DNA from 3 places in the Nocardioides sp. 31GB23 genome. Region 2 is predicted to be linked to each of the others. Evidence: predicted binding sites of a transcription regulator. Region 2 holds the regulator's gene; each other region holds the start of a gene.
The links. Region 2 encodes LexA, which represses DNA repair genes until DNA is damaged. Its sites were predicted from a motif close to TCGAACANNTGTTCGA; they were not measured.
Positions count from the first base shown of each region.

Region 1: the regulator LexA is predicted to act here: its motif matches at 3,126-3,141, upstream of ABKW28_RS08120 (alpha-ketoglutarate-dependent dioxygenase AlkB).
Region 3: the regulator LexA is predicted to act here: its motif matches at 3,290-3,305, upstream of ABKW28_RS09295 (DUF222 domain-containing protein).

Region 1 is NZ_JBDYKJ010000019.1:36,270-41,792, reverse strand. It holds gene ABKW28_RS08150 (hypothetical protein) at 1-371, shown strand, start outside; gene ABKW28_RS08145 (nuclear transport factor 2 family protein) at 403-777, opposite strand; gene ABKW28_RS08140 (hypothetical protein) at 929-1,561, shown strand; gene ABKW28_RS08135 (DUF4031 domain-containing protein) at 1,622-1,885, opposite strand; gene ABKW28_RS08130 (hypothetical protein) at 1,955-2,326, shown strand; gene ABKW28_RS08125 (GntR family transcriptional regulator) at 2,292-3,011, opposite strand; gene ABKW28_RS08120 (alpha-ketoglutarate-dependent dioxygenase AlkB) at 3,163-3,789, shown strand; gene ABKW28_RS08115 (hypothetical protein) at 3,882-4,148, shown strand; gene ABKW28_RS08110 (SRPBCC family protein) at 4,193-4,921, opposite strand; gene ABKW28_RS08105 (xanthine dehydrogenase family protein subunit M) at 4,921-5,523, opposite strand, start outside.
Region 2 is NZ_JBDYKJ010000037.1:39,147-44,669, reverse strand. It holds partial or broken gene ABKW28_RS13330 (methyltransferase domain-containing protein) at 1-583, opposite strand, end outside; gene ABKW28_RS13325 (LysM peptidoglycan-binding domain-containing protein) at 752-1,123, opposite strand; gene lexA (transcriptional repressor LexA) at 1,447-2,181, shown strand; gene ABKW28_RS13315 (alkaline phosphatase D family protein) at 2,289-3,986, shown strand; gene ABKW28_RS13310 (alkaline phosphatase family protein) at 3,986-5,299, shown strand; gene ABKW28_RS13305 (DUF305 domain-containing protein) at 5,387-5,523, opposite strand, start outside.
Region 3 is NZ_JBDYKJ010000023.1:11,395-16,917, forward strand. It holds gene ABKW28_RS09270 (adenylyltransferase/cytidyltransferase family protein) at 1-228, opposite strand, end outside; gene ABKW28_RS09275 (DUF445 domain-containing protein) at 276-1,547, shown strand; gene ABKW28_RS09280 (hypothetical protein) at 1,677-1,928, shown strand; gene ABKW28_RS09285 (hypothetical protein) at 2,052-2,354, shown strand; gene ABKW28_RS09290 (DUF664 domain-containing protein) at 2,380-3,024, opposite strand; gene ABKW28_RS09295 (DUF222 domain-containing protein) at 3,319-4,650, shown strand; gene ABKW28_RS09300 (RNA-binding S4 domain-containing protein) at 4,686-4,946, shown strand; gene ABKW28_RS09305 (lactate 2-monooxygenase) at 4,957-5,523, opposite strand, start outside.

The sequences.
Region 1 (5,523 bases), on a different contig from region 2:
CCGTCGTCGGCGGTGCGCTGCGCGGCCTCGTGCTCGACGCCGACGGCGAGCGGGCGTCGTACGCCGCGGTGGTGGAGCTGCGCGACGCGCGCGGCACCCTGCTGGCCCGCACCCGCTCCGACCGCGAGGGACGCTTCGTGGTCGGCGGCGACCTGCCCGACCGCGCCGGCCTGACCGTGGTGGTCAAGTCGGGGCCCGGCGACGTCGTGGTCGACCGCGTGCACCTGCGCGGCCTCGCCGTCGGGGCCGGCCAGCTGGTCGACCTCGGCACGGTGCGCCTGACCCGCTCGCCACGACGGCCCCGGCCGGCGCGCGCCAGCCTCCCGCGCGCGAGCGCGGCGTCGCTGCGGCTGCCGAGCACCCGCGTCTGAACCGCCGGCTCGGAGACGGCTCAGCGCCGGCTCAGGAGACGGTCATGTCGGCGTCGGACCAGAAGGCGCGCATGCTGGTGATCCGCCCCTCGTCGTCGAAGGTCATCACGTCGAAGGGCGCCAGGGTGAAGGTCGCACCGTCGGTGGTGGTGCGGACCTCGAAGTGGAAGGCCGCCTCGCCCCCGGCGATGCGGCACTCGACGAGCCTCGTCTCCTGCTGCAGCCCCTCGAGGGTGCCGTAGAAGGCGGCGATCTCCTCGCGGGTGGTGCGCACCGCGGAGCCGACCGGGTCCTCGACGGTGGCTCCCGGCGCGAAGAGGTCCACGATCTCGGCAGCGGTGCCGCTCGCCACCAGGGCCACGTAGGACTCCACGACCTCACGGATCCGCTCGTTGCTCGCTGCCACGTCCACTCCTTCTACGTCGTCGTCGACACCGACCAGAACACGTTCCAGTTCGGTGGGGTGCGGCGAGAGTAGCGTGCGCGGGCCGGGCGCGTTTGAATGGCTCCTCCGGCACTGCCGGCACCACCGTCCGTCGATCGAGGAACGCCCGCACATGCTGCACGACCCCCGGCCCTGGTGGCCCCTGACCGACGCCGACGACCTGCGCGAGGAGCTGGTGGCGGCCTACGCCTCCCCCCAGCGCGGCTACCACGACGTCCAGCACCTGGTCGAGGTGCTGACCCGCCTCGACGAGATCGGCGAGCACGGCGCGGTCGTGCGGCACCTGCCCGTGGTGCTGGCGGCGTGGTTCCACGACGCGGTCTACGACGGCGAGCGCGACGCCGAGGAGCGGTCCGCGGCGTGGGCGGAGGACTCGCTGGCCGGTCGGGTCGAGGACGACCTGGTCGAGGAGGTGGCGCGGCTCGTGCGCCTGACCGAGACGCACACGCCCGAGGACGACGACACCTCCGGCTGCCTGCTCTCCGACGCCGACCTGGCGATCCTGGCCGCCCCGCGCGAGCGCTACGACGAGTACGTCGCCGCGGTGCGCGCGGAGTTCGCCCACCTCGACGACGCGACCTTCGCCCAGGGCCGCGCGCAGGTGCTGGTGGGGCTGGCGCGGAAGCCGGCGCTCTTCCACACCGCCTACGCACGCGAGCGCTGGGAGGCGCCGGCGCGCGCCAACCTGGAGGCCGAGCTGGCGCGCCTGGGCGTCCATGAGGTCCCCGACCGCGAGGTGTCCTGAGGCGGTTCGGGCCGGGTCGGGGCGAAGTTCGGGCCGGGTCGGGGCGAAGTTCGGGCCGGGTCAGCGGGGGCGCTTGCGCCGGCGCAGGCCGGCGGCGACCAGGCGGGCCACCAGCTCGCGGCTGCTGACCGGCGCGGCGCCCGCGGCGACCACGTCGTCGTACCACTCGGAGGGCACGTCGTAGTGGTCGCGGTCGAAGCCGCGCTCGGGGATCCCGAGCAGGCGGGCGAAGGCGTGCAGCTCGTCGAAGGAGGTGTCGCTGGCCACGTGCGACCACAGGCGACCGTGCCCGGCCGCGTTGGGCGGGTCGATGAGGATGCCCACGCCCGCCACCCTACGAGCCGCCGGGCAGTGCCGCGCCGGTGCGACTTGCCCCGGGGGGACAATGGGCACGTGGACGACACCCTGATCTTCGATGCCCGGGCCCGGGTGCTGGCCGACCTCCAGGCCCGCGGCCACGCGACCCCGGGGGCCGTCTCGCTCCTCGAGGACGCCGTCTCCTCCCGCACCTGGTGGGCCGAGCAGTGGCCCGAGGGGGTGGTCTACGTCGCCGGGCTGGTGGCCCAGGACGTGCAGGACGCGCTGCTCGAGCAGGTGGGCCGCTGGCCGCTGTGCCTGGGCTGCGGCGACGCCCCGGAGCACGCGCTCTACATCCACCCCGACCTCGGCGGGCCGGACCCGACGTGGGTGTGCGAGGAGTCCGGGACCGCGGTGGCGGCGCTGGGGACCCTCAGCAGTCCTGGCCCAGCTGGACCCACAGCGTGAACCGGTCGGCGCGGTAGACCGTCCGTGAGACCTCGACGACCTTGTCGTCGCACAGCGCACGCCGGGAGTGGCGCAGCACCACGCTGAACGGCTCGACCTCGAGCAGCCCCGCCTCCTCGGCGGTCGCCTTGTCGGCGGTGATGGAGTCCTCGGCCCAGGTCGGGCGCAGGCCCCGGGCGTCGAGGGAGTCGTAGAGGCTGGTGGGCATCCCCTGCTGCAGGAACCCCGGCAGCAGCACCTCGTTGAGGTAGGCGTCCTCGAGGCACATCGGCACCCCGTCGGCCCGGCGCAGCCGGCGCCAGTGGATGACCGCGTCGCCCTCGGTCAGCGACAGGGCCCGGGCCACGCCCGGCCCGGCCTGCTCGCGGCGGGCCAGCAGGGTCTGCGACTCGGCCAGCAGGCCGCGACGCGTCATCTCCTCGGTGTAGCCGGTGATCTTGCTGGCGGTGCGCCGGGGGCGCGCCACGAAGGTGCCCCGCCCGGGGATCCGCTCCAGGAGCCCCTCCACGACCAGCGCGTCCATCGCCTGGCGCACCGTCATCCGGGCCACGCCGAAGCGCTGGACCAGCTCGCGCTCGGAGGGGGCGGGCGAGCCGGGCGAGCTGCTGCCCACCAGGGTCCGCACGTACTCCCGCACCTGCACGTGCTTGAGGGCACGTCCCGGGGGAGCCATCACGTCGTCCACGCCTGGCAGACTAGACAGGTCCGGCGCCCTGCGTCCGGGCTTTCCCGGGATTGGGCCAACGACCGGGCCCGCGACCGGACGCGGTACCGGGCCGACGACACGCCGCGGACCATCTCGAACACGCGTTCGAGATGCGTCGTACGATGGGGCCATGGACTTCCAGACCACGCTCTTCGCGGCGCCGTCCGGCGGGGTGCCCGCCCTGGTCGAGGGCCTCGCCGGTCTCGAGCGCCACCACCTGGGCCAGGGCGCCTGGGTCGACGTGCTCCGCTCCTGGCTGCCCGAGCCCGACGACGTGATGAGCAGCCTCGTCGAGCAGGTGCCCTGGCGCGCCGAGCGACGCCAGATGTACGACCGACTCGTCGACGTGCCGCGCCTGCTGCACACCTACATGATCGGTGAGGAGCTGCCCCACCCGGTCCTGACGCAGGCCAGGCAGGCGCTGAGCGAGCACTACCTGCCCGAGCTGGGCGAGCCGTTCCGCACCGCGGGCTGCTGCTACTACCGCGACGGGCGCGACTCGGTGGCCTGGCACGGCGACACCATCGGGCGGGGCAGCACCCAGGACACGATGGTGGCCATCGTCTCGGTGGGCGACCCGCGCAAGCTGCACCTGCGGCCGCGCGGCGGTGGCGAGAGCCGGGTCTTCGAGACCGGCCACGGCGACCTGCTGGTCATGGGCGGCAGCTGCCAGCGCACCTGGGAGCACGCGGTGCCGAAGGTCGCGCACGCCGGCCCGCGGCTCTCGGTCCAGTTCCGCCCGCTCAACGTCTTCTAGTCCTCGACGGGTATGGCGCCGCGGGCGGCACAGGCGTTCAATGGAGGGTTCCAGGGCGTCGCTCGGGACGCCTTCGAGACGGAGGTACCCCCATGAGCAACCAGGACCCGCACGCCGGCGGGACCGGTCGGCACCGCCAGCACCACGAGCGCCCGCCGGCGGGCCACGTGCGCGGCGACCACCCCGTCGGGGCCAGCACCGACCCCTCGATGGGGTTCGGCACCTCGCCCGAGGACCGGCTTCACCTGCCGGAGACGCCGCTGGACTCCGGCAGGCGCGCCGGTAGCACGATCTGGCTGCTGGTCGCCCTCGCCGTGGTGGCCGTGCTGGTGGCCGCCCTGGCCGTCGCCCTGCTCTGAGCCGCGGGCGGCCTCAGCAGGTGACGGCCGTGGGGGCCTGGGGCTCAGCCTCGGCGGTGTCGCGTCACGCACCACACGAGGAGCAGCGCCAGCAGCCCGGCACCCACCTGGGGGCCGTAGCTGCGCAGCAGCACCGGCAGCACGGTCGAGCCCAGGTCGAGCGCCTCGTCGCCGGTGCCCGCCGACGAGGGGGCCGACGACACGGGCCGGGGCGGCTCCGGGCTGGAGGCCGGCTCCGGCTCAGGCACGCCCGGGTCCTGACCCATGTGCTTGCCCGGAGGGGCGGGCGCCGCAGGGGGCGGCGTGTCGGCCTGCTCCGGCTCCTGGGGCGCCGCGAGACGCTGCTCGAGGCAGCTGACGAACTGGCCCAGCAGCTTGTCGGAGACGTCCTGCATCACCCCGCGCCCGAACTGGGCCGGCTTGCCGGTGATCGCCAGGTCGGTGACCACCTCGACCTCGGTCCGACCGGGCGCCGACTCGCTCATCGACAGGGTCACCTTCGCCCCGGCCGTGCCGTTGCCGCGCTTGTCCTTGCCCTTGGCGTCGACGACGTAGCGGTGCGCGGCGTCGTCCTTGTCCACGAAGGTGCCCGAGCCGGTGTAGAGCAGCGCGATCGGGCCGAGCTTGACCTTGACCGTGCCCTTGAACGTGTCGTCCTCGACGCCGGTCACCGTGGCGCCGGGGAAGCACTCGGCCAGGGCGCCGATGTCCTGGAAGTGCTCCCAGGTCTCCTCGACGCCGAGAGGGACGCTGAACTGGTGACGGAGATCCACTACGCCCCCGCAGCCGCGAGCACCGCTCGCCGGGTCAGCACCGTCGCCAGGTGGCGCCGGTAGTCGGCGTCGCCGTTGAGGTCGGAGGGCGGCGTGCAGCCCTCGGCGGCGCGTGAGGCAGCTTCGCGCACGGCCTCCTCGGTGGCCGGCTGCCCACGCAGGGCCTCCTCGACCGCTCGGGCCCGCAGCGGCGTGGAGCCCATGTTGGTCAGGCCCACGCGCGCCTCGGTGATGGTGCCGCCCTCGGCCCTGACCGCTGCGGCGACCGCGACGATGGGCCACTGGTGGGCCACCCGCACGAACTTCTCGTAGTGCGCGCCCCAGCCGGTGTGCTTGGGCAGGCGGACCTCGGTGAGCAGCTCGTCCTCGCCGATCGCGGTCTCGAAGAGGTCGACGAAGAAGTCGTCGGCCTCGACCGTGCGGGTGGTGCCGCCCTGCTCCGCGATCACGAACTGCGCACCGAGCGCCAGTGCGGGTGCGCCCAGGTCGCCGGCCGGGTCGGCGTGGGCCAGCGCCCCGCCGAACGTGCCGCGGTGGCGGATCTGGGCGTCGGCGAGGTGCTCGACGGCTCGCGAGACCAGCCCGGCGTGCTCGGCGACCAA
Region 2 (5,523 bases):
CCGCCCGGGCGGTGGTGGCGAAGGTGGCCGACTCCATGTCGTCGCGCTCGAGCTGGTCGAGCGCCGCCTCCGGGCCCTCGCGCACCAGCCGGCCGAGCACCCGGGCGGCGGGGTTGGGCGCCATCACCGAGACCCGTCCGCCGGGGCGCGCCGCCCCCGCCAGACGTCGCACGTCGGCAGCGCCGGTCTCGGCGGGGCGGTAGTGCACCACGAAGTGGCACAGCACCAGGTCGAAGCCGCCGCCGACCGCGCCCAGGTCGTCGATGGACCCCTCGACGGTCACCAGCCACTCCCCCACCCCGGCCGACTCCGCACGCGAGCGGGCCTCGGCGAGCCAGGAGGCCGCGGGGTCCAGGACCGTCACCTGGTGACCCATCCGGGCCAGCGCGACCGCGTCGCGCCCGTCGCCGCCGCCCACGTCGAGCACCCGCAGCCCACCGTCGGTCCCACCCAGCGCCTGGGCCTGGCGGCGCAGCGTCTCGCGCACCACGCTGAACCGCAGCCGGCCCCACGGCGCCTCGCACCAGGCCTGCCACTGCGCCAGTCGTTCCTCGAACACGTCGTCGTCGCGAGCCGCACCCATGCCCCCACCCTGACCGAGGCGCACCCGGACATGGCGCGAGGGGCGGGCCCACTGCGGGCCCGCCCCTCGTCTTTCCCCTGGTTTCGCCGGCCGGGGTCGAGGCGACCGGCGAAAATCGTGGGCGGCCAGGTGGCCGCCGTGCCCGGACCTCACGCCCGGGCGTCCGGCTCAGCCGGCCGGGACGACCAGCCGCTGACCGGTGACCACCAGGCCACCGTCGAGGGAGTTGAGCCGCTGAATGCGCTCGATGACCTCACGCACGTCGCCGGCCTCGGCACGCTCGGCAGCGATCGCCCACAGCGTGTCGCCCGTGCCGACGGTGATCATCTCGGTCGCCGGGGTGGGACCGGACTCGCTGGTGGCCACCGAGCCGCCGGCCAGGACGACGCCCACCAGGGCGACGAGCAGCAGGCCGAGCGCCAGCACCACGAGCCGGCCGCGGCGGGTCAGCCGGACGGGGGCAGGGGTGGTGGCAGGGGTGGTGCGGGCCGGGCGCAGGCGGAGCTGGGCCGGGGTGGCGGTGAGGGTCATCGTGCTCATCTGGACCTCCTGGGGAAGGGGGTGGTCGGGTGGTCGATCGCTGCGAGGTGATGTCTACCGACGACCACCGACAGTCCCGCTCGAACCGGCCATCAGGCACCGGATCGACCAGGTGTTCGATCGAACACATGAGCGAGACTAGATCAGGTGTTCGACGCACGCAAGGGGTCTGGTGAACAATTGTTCGAGACGGTGAGGGCGGCCCGCAGCTCGCGACACGCAGTCGAACAGATGTTTGAAGTCGGACGCGTGCGGCGATAACGTGGCCCCACGACCATCCGAGCGGACTCCCCGGCTCGGGCCTCGCGCACGAAAGGCACACGATGGCGACCAAGGACGGCGGCCCCCGCAAGCGGGGCGTCGCAGAGCTGCCCGACGGGCCCCCCGACGCGACCGGCCTGACCCCGCGTCAGGTCAAGGTGCTGGCCTGCATCAAGGAGGCCATCGAGACCCGCGGCTACCCGCCGAGCATGCGCGAGATCGGCCAGGCCGTCGGCCTGACCAGCACGTCCAGCGTCTCCCACCAGCTCAAGGTGCTCGAGGAGAAGGGCTTCCTCAAGCGCGACCCCCACCGCCCCCGCGCCCTCGAGGTCTTCCTGCCCGAGCTGATGGCCCGGCGCAAGGCGATCTCCTCGGCCGACGAGAGCTCGGTCGACGAGACCGACATCGGTAACACCATGCCGGCGGCCTCCTACGTGCCGGTCGTGGGCCGGATCGCCGCCGGTGGCCCGATCCTGGCCGAGGAGCGCGTCGAGGCGGTCTTCCCGCTGCCGCAGCAGCTCGTCGGCGACGGCCAGCTGTTCCTGCTCGAGGTCTCCGGCGACTCGATGATCGACGCCGCGATCTGCGACGGCGACTACGTGGTGATCCGCCAGGAGCAGACCGCCAGCAACGGCCAGATGGTCGCCGCCCTGATCGGCGAGGAAGCCACCGTCAAGACCTTCCAGCGCAAGGACGGCAAGGTCTGGCTGCTGCCCCACAACGACGCCTACGAGCCCATCGACGGCACCCACGCCTCGATCCTGGGCGTCGTCACCGCCGTGCTCCGCAGCGTCTGAGCCCCACCACCGACCCGCCACCGACCCGCCGTCGAACCGACGGTGAACAGTGGGTGTCGACACCCCCGTCCGCGTCACGCGGGCGGGGTTTCGTCGTTGGATGAGGCGTGACCCCACCCCAGAGCCCGACCTCGACCTCGCTCGCCCGGCGTACCGTGCTGGCCGCCGGAGGCGCCGGCAGCGTCGCGATCGCCGCCGGCAGCGGCGCCCTGCCGGCCGCCCAGGCGGCCCGGGCCCGCCACGACGTCTTCGCCCACGGGGTCGCCTCGGGCGACCCGCTGCCGCGCGCGGTGCTCATCTGGACCCGGGTCACCCCCACCCGCGCCGCCACCCCGGGCTCCGGCAAGGGCCCGCGGCTGGGGGTGCGCTGGGAGGTCGCCACCGACCGCCGCTTCCGCGACGTGGTGCGCCGCGGCCGCTTCGTCACCAGCGCCGCGCGCGACCACACCGTCAAGCTCGACGTGCGCGGCCTGCGGCCCGCGACGACCTACTACTACCGCTTCACCGCTCGCGGCCAGCGCAGCCCCGTCGGCACCACCCGCACCGCCCCGGCCAAGCGCGCCACGCCAGCCAACCTGCGCTTCGGCGTGGTCTCCTGCGCCAACCTGCAGGCCGGCTGGTTCAGCGCCTACCGGCTGCTCGCCGAGCGCGACGACCTGCACGCGGTGCTGCACCTGGGCGACTACCTCTACGAGTACGCCCCCGGCCAGTACGGCATGGGCCAGGACAACGTCGACGTCCGCGCCCACGACCCGGCCCGCGAGATGGTCTCGCTGTCCGACTACCGCCGCCGGCACGCGCAGTACAAGACCGACCCCGACCTGCAGGCGCTGCACGCGAGGTACGCCTGGATCGTGACCTGGGACGACCACGAGGTCACCAACGACCAGTGGCGCAAGAACGCCGAGAACCACGACGACAGCGAGGGCGACTACCTCAAGCGGCGCGCCCGCGCCCACCGCGCGTACGACGAGTGGATGCCGGTGCGCATGGACGGCACCGCCTCGCTGGGCGACGGCGCGCGGCTCTACCGGCGGCTGCGCTTCGGCGACCTGGCCGAGATCAGCATGCTCGACCTGCGCACCTACCGCTCCCAGCAGGTCGCCACCCCGGTCGTCGACGCCGAGGTCAACGACCCGTTGCGCACCATCACCGGCAACCGGCAGATGGAGTGGCTCAAGGACTCCCTGACCCGGGGCGACCACGCCCCGCAGTGGAAGGTGATCGGCAACCCGGTGATGATCGCGCCCGTCACCTTCGCCGACCTGCCCAACGAGCTCATCGACCCCGTCAACAACGTCACCGGGCTGCTGCCGCAGGACGGCGCGCCGTACAACGTCGACCAGTGGGACGGCTACACCGCCGACCGGCGCGAGGTCTTCGCCCACATCCGCGACCACCAGGTCAAGGACGTGGTCTTCGTGACCGGCGACATCCACTCCGGCTGGGCCTGCGACCTGCCGCTGGACACCTCGGCCTACCCGGTGCTCGGCGACTCGGTCGGCGTCGAGCTCGTCTGCTCCTCGGTGACCTCCAACAACCTCAAGGACATCACCGGCCAGCCCGCGCTGACCCCGGTGGTGGAGGCCGCGATCCAGGCCAACAACCGCCACATCAAGTACCTGAACTTCGACGACCACGGCTTCTCGGTGCTCGACATCACCGCCGAGCGCACCCAGATGGACTGGTTCGTGATCGGCGCGCGCGACGACAAGCAGACCACCGCGACGCACGACGCGTCGTTCGAGACCCTCGCCGGCACCAGCACGGTGCGGCGCGTGGCGACCCCGGTCGGAGACCGCTGATGTGCGAGCCCAGCACGCCCCGCCGCACCGACGGCCAGGCACCCTTCGACCGTGGGCTCGGCGAGATCCGCGCCGGGCGGCGTACGGTCCTGACCGCCGCGGCCTCGGGCCTGGCGTTCTCGACGCTCGCCGGCATTGACCCGGCCGTGGCTGCCGGCCCCGCGACCCGCAAGCGCGCCTACGTGCTCGTCGTCGACGGCTGCCGGCCCGAGGAGATCGACAGCGGCCTGACGCCCAATCTGCTGGCGCTGCGCGAGGGCGGCGTGCACCACCCGCGGGCCACGTCGATGCCGGTGATGGAGACCATCCCCAACCACACGATGATGATGACCGGGGTGCGGCCCGACCGCAGCGGCGTGCCGGCCAATGCCGTCTACGACCGCGAGCTGGGCGACGTCCGCACCCTCGACCGGCCCTCCGACCTGCGCTTCCCCACCGTCATCGAACGCCTCAACCGGCGCGGACTGCGCACCGGCACGGTGCTGAGCAAGGAGTACCTCTACGGCATCTTCGGCGAGCGGGCCACGCACCGCTGGGAGCCGTTCCCGATCGTGCCGATCTCGGGGCACGCCCCTGACGAGTTCACGATGCGCGCGACGCTCGACATGGTCGAGACGTTCGACCCGCACCTGGTCTTCGTCAACCTCGGCGACGTCGACCGGCTCGGGCACACCGACCTCACCGGGCCCACCACCCTCGAGGTCGCGCGCCGGCTCGCGCTGGTCAACACCGACCGGCTCGTGGGCGACTTCGTGGCCGAGCTGAAGAGCTCGGGGCGCTGGGAGCACTCGATCGTCATCGTGCTGGCCGACCACTCGATGGACTGGTCCTACCCCGACCGCATCGTCTCGCTGCAGGGGCCGCTCTCCGAGGACCCGTTCCTGGCCGGGCGCTTCGCGATCGCCGACAACGGCGGCGCCGACCTCGTCTACTGGACCGGCCCGCGCGCCCAGCGCGACAAGGCCGTACGCCGCATCCGCCGCATCGCCTCCGACGTGCCCGGCGTGCTGAAGGCCTGGGACCGCCGCGCCGACTGGCTGCGCCTGGGCCCCGAGTCGGGCGACGTGGTGGTCTTCTGCCGGGCCGGCTGGCGCTTCAGCGACCCCGACGTCTTCTCCAACCCCATCCCCGGCAACCACGGCCACCCCGCGACCCGCGCCATCCCGTTCTTCATCGGCGGCGGGCACCGCTCGGTCACCCCCGGCACGGTCTCCCCACGCCACGCCCGCACCACCGACGTCGCCCCCACCGTCGGGGCGTTCTTCGGGCTCAAGCCGCCGCGGGGCGGGTACGACGGGCGCTCTCGGCTGTAGGCCGGCACAGCAGCGGGGCGAGCCGCGGGACGTCATACCTCCCGCGGCTCGCTGACGTCCCGCCCGTATGACGTCCCGCGGGGCCGGTCAGCCGAGGAGGCCGCGCATCGTCTCGATCTCGACGCCCTGGCTCTCCTCGATCTCGGCGGCGAGCTCGACGGCCGGCCGGTAGCGGCCGTCCTCCTGCTCGGTGCGGGCCATCTCGACCGCGCCCTCGTGGTGCT
Region 3 (5,523 bases), on a different contig from region 2:
GACCGCGTGCACCGGCTTGAGCGCGGCCACGATCGCCATCCGCTCGCCCTCGCTGAAGACGGGCTCGCGACCCTTCTTGCGCATGTTCAGCTCGTCGGCGGAGACGCCCACCACGAGCCGGTCGCCGAGGGCCGCGGCGCGCTCGATGACGCGCAGGTGCCCGACGTGGAAGACGTCGAAGGTCCCGAAGGTGATCACGGTGCGGGCCGTGGATGAGGGTGCCGACATGCCGCGAAGTCTCGCACCAGACACCCGTGCGCGAGAATCTGGCCTTGATGAGCACCCAGACCGCGGCCCCGGCCCCTCGCACCGACACCACGCAGGACGACGTACGCCGTCGCGCGCTGCGCCGCATGCGCAGCGTGGCGCTGGGGCTGCTGCTCCTGGCGGCCGTCGTCTACGCCCTGACCCGTGGCGCCGACGGCTTCTGGGGGTTCGTCAACGCCGGCGCCGAGGCGTCGATGGTGGGCGCGATCGCCGACTGGTTCGCGGTGACTGCGCTGTTCCGGCACCCCCTGGGCATCCCGATCCCGCACACGGCGCTGATCCCGCGCCGCAAGGACGACCTGGGCCGCGGCCTGCAGGAGTTCGTCGGCGAGAACTTCCTGCAGGAGGACGTCGTGCGCGAGCGCGTCGGCGCCGCCCAGGTCGCGGCCCGGGTCGGGGCCTGGCTCTCGAAGCCCGAGCACTCGCGGCGGGTGGTCGACGAAGTGGCCGAGGTGGTCGCCACGGGGCTGGCCAAGGTGCGCGACGAGCACGTGCGCAGCCTGGTCGAGGACGCGCTGGTGCCGCGCTTCCACGAGGAGCCGATCTCGCCGCTGCTGGGCAACCTGCTGGCCGAGGCGATGCGCGACGACCTGCACCACGGGGTGATCGACCTGGTGCTCGACGAGCTGCACGGGTGGCTGGTCGACAACCCCGACACCGTCGCCGAGGTGCTGGGGGAGCGGGCGCCGTGGTGGGCCCCGCAGAGCGTCAACGAGCGGGTCACCTCGCGCATCCACCTCGAGCTGGTGCGTTGGGTCTCCGACATCCGCGACGACCCGCGCCACCGCGCCCGGGCCGCGCTCGACTCGATGCTGCGCCAGCTCTCGCACGACCTGCTGGAGGACCCCGGCACCCGCGAGCGGGCCGAGGCGCTCAAGGACCGCCTGCTCGACCAGCCGCAGGTGATCGCGACCGCCATCGCCCTGTGGGACGCCCTGCGCCGGGCACTGACCGAGTCGCTCGGCGACCCCCGCGGCGCGGTGCGCGAGCGGCTGCAGACCGAGGTCGACCGGTTCGCCCACCGCCTGGTCACCGAGCCCGACCTGCGCGACGGCCTCGACGCCGGCGCCGCCGACGCCGCCGTCTTCGTCGTCGAGCGCTACGGCCAGGAGGTCACCGCCGTCATCACCCACACCATCGAGCGCTGGGACGGCCGCGAGGCCGCCGAGCGCATCGAGCTGCACGTGGGCCGCGACCTGCAGTTCATCCGGATCAACGGCACCATCGTCGGCGGGCTGGTCGGCGTGCTGATCCACACCCTCGACGTGCTGCTGCCCTGACCCGAGCCGGCGCCAGTTCCTCGCGAGCCGGCGTGAGTTCCTGCCGAGCGTGACATGCGGGTACGTCGCTAGGGTCGCCTCGTGATCGGCCGTCCTGAGATCGTCTGCCTCTGCGGATCGGCGAGGTTCATGACCCAGATGCGCGCAGCGGACCGCGAGCTCACCTTCGCCGGAGTCATCGTGCTGGCCCCCAGCGACGCGGACGAGTCACCGACGTCGGAGCAGAAGGCCGTGCTCGACGCCCTCCACCTGCGCAAGATCGACCTCGCCGACCGGGTGCTCGTCGTCAACCCCGGCGGGTACGTCGGCGAGTCGACGCGACGAGAGATCGACTACGCCCGAGCGGCGGGCAAGCCGGTCAGCTTCACCGATCCCGGCTGACGACGAGGTGCGCGGGCGCGGGGAAGGGCTGCCACTGTCGGCAGCGGATGAGTGCGATTCCCTCGAGTGAAAGGCAAGATGCTGCACGTGGGTGCTAGGTCCCGGCGGTCCGACGTGGTCCGGGTGCGCATGTTCGTCGACGACATGACCGGCATCGGGCTCTGGCCCCAGTCCACAGATCTCGACGACGTCGATCTGCCGCTGCCGGACGACGTTCGAGGGCGGGTGCAGGAGTGGGTCGATGAGTACGCCGAGCACATCGGCGACCCGTGCTTCGAGTGGACGCCCGAGTACATCTACGACCACGACAAGCGGGGCTACGCACTCAGCCACGAAGTTGGCGAGGCACTGGGCGAAGGGTTCAAGCTCGAGTACAGGTTCGCGACGAACAGACTGCGCAGTGAGGTTCGCTCCAATCAGCACTGAGCGCTACGTGGCAGGTGAACGCGCATCAGTGGTCGCTGGACCCAGGCGTGCTCAACTCGCGTACAACGTCGAACTGGCCCGCATGGCGGGCGTACTCCGCGAGAACGTGGAAGCAGATCCACTCCAAGGTGGGAGGGTCATCGGTGAACCTGCCACCGACACGGGCGCGTTCTTCGAGACCGTGGGTGTCGAGAGCCTTTCGTGTGCGCCGGCCCATGTCGCGCAGGAGGGCGGCGATGTCTTCTGCCGCTGCTCCGTCAGCGACTCGCCAAGCAGGGACGATGCCCGTCGGTGCGGAGTCGACCGATGGGTCGTCAACGTTCCAGTCGCCCCAGGGGTCAGGGACTCGCTCGCCCAGGAATCCCCAGACGAACCAGCGCTGTTCCATGTGGAGGAGATGGCTCAGCAGTTCGATGGGCGACCATCCGCTGGGCAGTCGTGACGCCGTTCGTTCTGACAGCGGGAGTCCGAGGACACCATCGATGATGTCCTCTCGCAGCCAGTCCAGGTAGTCCGCCCAACGCTCTGCGCCACTGGGACCGTGCTTGGCAGGCTCCCGGGGATTGCGGCTCGTGCGTCGGTCTTCGGTCATGACGCGCAGAGTACGGCCGCTGCCCGGACGCTCGCCGAGCTGACGGTGGTCGGACGACAAGGGCTTGTAGTCCCTCATGTTGGACGCCACCGCTGATCGGCAGTCGAGTGATGCGCGTCCAGTCGTCCTCGACTCGCTCGACCCGCCCTCCCATCACGTGGCAGAGCCGGGTGCACGACCCGACGGCCCGGATGGGTCGTGGCCGGTGGACCTGTCTCCTGGAAGTGGCTCTCCGGCGACGGGCCGGCCAGGTGGGGCCAGGGGTCGAGGGGTGCGCGGGGTCCCGCCAGGAGGGCGGTGACGGCTCTGAGAGCGCGAAGGCGGGGTCGTCACACCCTTGCAGTCGAACACGTGTTCGAGTAGAGTGTCGGCATGGCACTCGCTCCCACACCCGGTCTCGACCTGGCCGACCTCTCCGAGGTCGAGCTGGTCGAGGTGCTGCGCGCGGCCGAGGAGGAGAAGTGCCGCCTCGAGGCGTTGCAGGTCGAGGTGACGGCGCGGCTCGACGAGGTCGTACGCCGCCGCCACGCCGCAGCCGGTGTGCGCGCGGAGAAGCAGGGCGCCGGGGTGGCCTCGCAGGTCGCCCTGGCCCGGCGGGAGTCGCCCAACCGGGGCGCCCGCCACCTCGGGCTGGCGAAGACCCTGGTGGCCGAGCTGCCGCACACCCTGGCCGCGATGCGCTCCGGGTGGTGCACCGAGTGGCGCGCCACCCTGGTCGCCCGCGAGACCGCCTGCCTCTCGCTCGAGGACCGTCGCCGCATCGACGCGGAGCTGATGGCCGACCCGGCCACCACCGACGGCTGGGGCGACCAGCGGTTGGTCGCCGCGGCGCGGGCCCGGGCCTACGAGCTCGACCCGCACGCCGCCCTGAAGCGCTCGCGCAGGGCCGAGGGCGAGCGGCACGTCTCGCTGCGACCCGCGCCCGACACGATGACCTACCTGACCGCGCTGCTCCCGGTCGCCCAAGGAGTCTCGGTCTACGCCGCCCTGACCCGCGCCGCCGACCAGGCCCGTGCCGCTGGTGACGAGCGCTCCCGTGGCCAGGTGATGGCCGACGCCCTGGTCGCCTCCCTGACCACCCCCACCAGCTCAGAGTCCGCCGAGCCGGCGCCAGTTCCTGGCCCGGTGCCGGTGGCGGTCAACCTGACCGTCTCCGATGCCACCCTGCTCGGTGGCGGCCACCAGCCGGGCTGGATCGCCGGGTACGGCCCGGTGCCGGCCGGGGTCGCTCGTGACCTGGTCGCCACCGCCCTGGCGGAAGCACAAGTCACGCTGCGGCGGCTCTACACCACCAGCAGCGGTGCCCTCGTCGCGATGGACTCCCGCTCCCGCACTTTCCCGGCGTCGCTGGGGCTGTTCATCGACCTGCGCGACCAGTCGTGCCGCACCCCCTGGTGCGACGCACCCATCCGGCACCACGACCACGTCGTCCCCGACCACGCCGGCGGTCCCACCAGCGCAGTGAACGGTCAAGGGCTGTGCGAGGCCTGCAACCAGGCCAAGGAAGCCCCCGGCTTCGCCGCCACCACCCATGACGGCGTCGTCACCACGACGACCCCCACCGGCCACCAGGCCCGCTCCAGAGCACCCGCCCTGCCACCCGGCGACCCACCGGCCCGGGAGCCCCGGGGGCTGGGTCCCGTGGTCCACCTCTACCGCCACCACCTCCCAGTCGTCCTCGCCGACGACTTCCAGGCGGCCTGAGGGGCGCGCCGTCGCGCGAGTGGTTGACTGGGGGAGTGCCTGAACCAGTGGAGCCCTTCGACGTCCCCGTCCGCGAGGAGTCCGTCATCCGCCTGGGCCAGTTCCTCAAGCTGGCCAACCTGATCGAGTCGGGCTCGCAGGCCAAGGAGGTCGTCGCCTCCGGCGAGGTGCTGGTCAACGGCGAGGTCGAGACCCGTCGCGGTCGCCAGCTCACCATGGGTGACGTGGTGCGGCTCGGACCGCAGGCGGCGCGCGTCGCCGACGAGGCGTCGTACGACGACGGGCTGCCCTGGTAGCGGCCGGGACTCAGCCCCGCACCAGTGCCTCCGGGCCCAGGTCGCGGTGGCTGGCGTAGCCGGCGTTGCCCAGCGTCAGGTCGAGCTCGGCCAGCAGGCAGCGCAGCACGTGCTCGACACCAGGTTGCCCGCCCAGGGCCAGGCCGTAGAGGTAGGGCCTGCCCAGCAGCACCGCCTCGGCGCCCAGCGCCAGGGCCTTGAACACGTCGGGGCCCGAGCGCACGCCCGAGTCGAAGAGCACGCACAGGTCGTCGCCGACGGCCTCGGCGATGCCGGGCAGCACGTCGAGGGAGGCCACCGCGCCGTCGACCTGGCGGCCGCCGTGGTTGGAGACCACGATGCCCTCGACGCCGTGGTCGCGGGCCAGCCGCGCGTCGCCGACGTGCTGGACGCCCTTGAGCACGATCGGGCCGGGCCAGCGCTCGCGCAGCCACGGCAGCTGGTCCCAGCTCAGGCCGGGGTTGGGGAAGACGCCGGCGAACGCGATGCCGGCGCCGACCGGGTCCTCGTCGGCCGGCTTCTCGAGGCGGGCGTTGAAGACCGGGTCGGTGGTGTAGGAGGCGATGCCCTGGTTGGC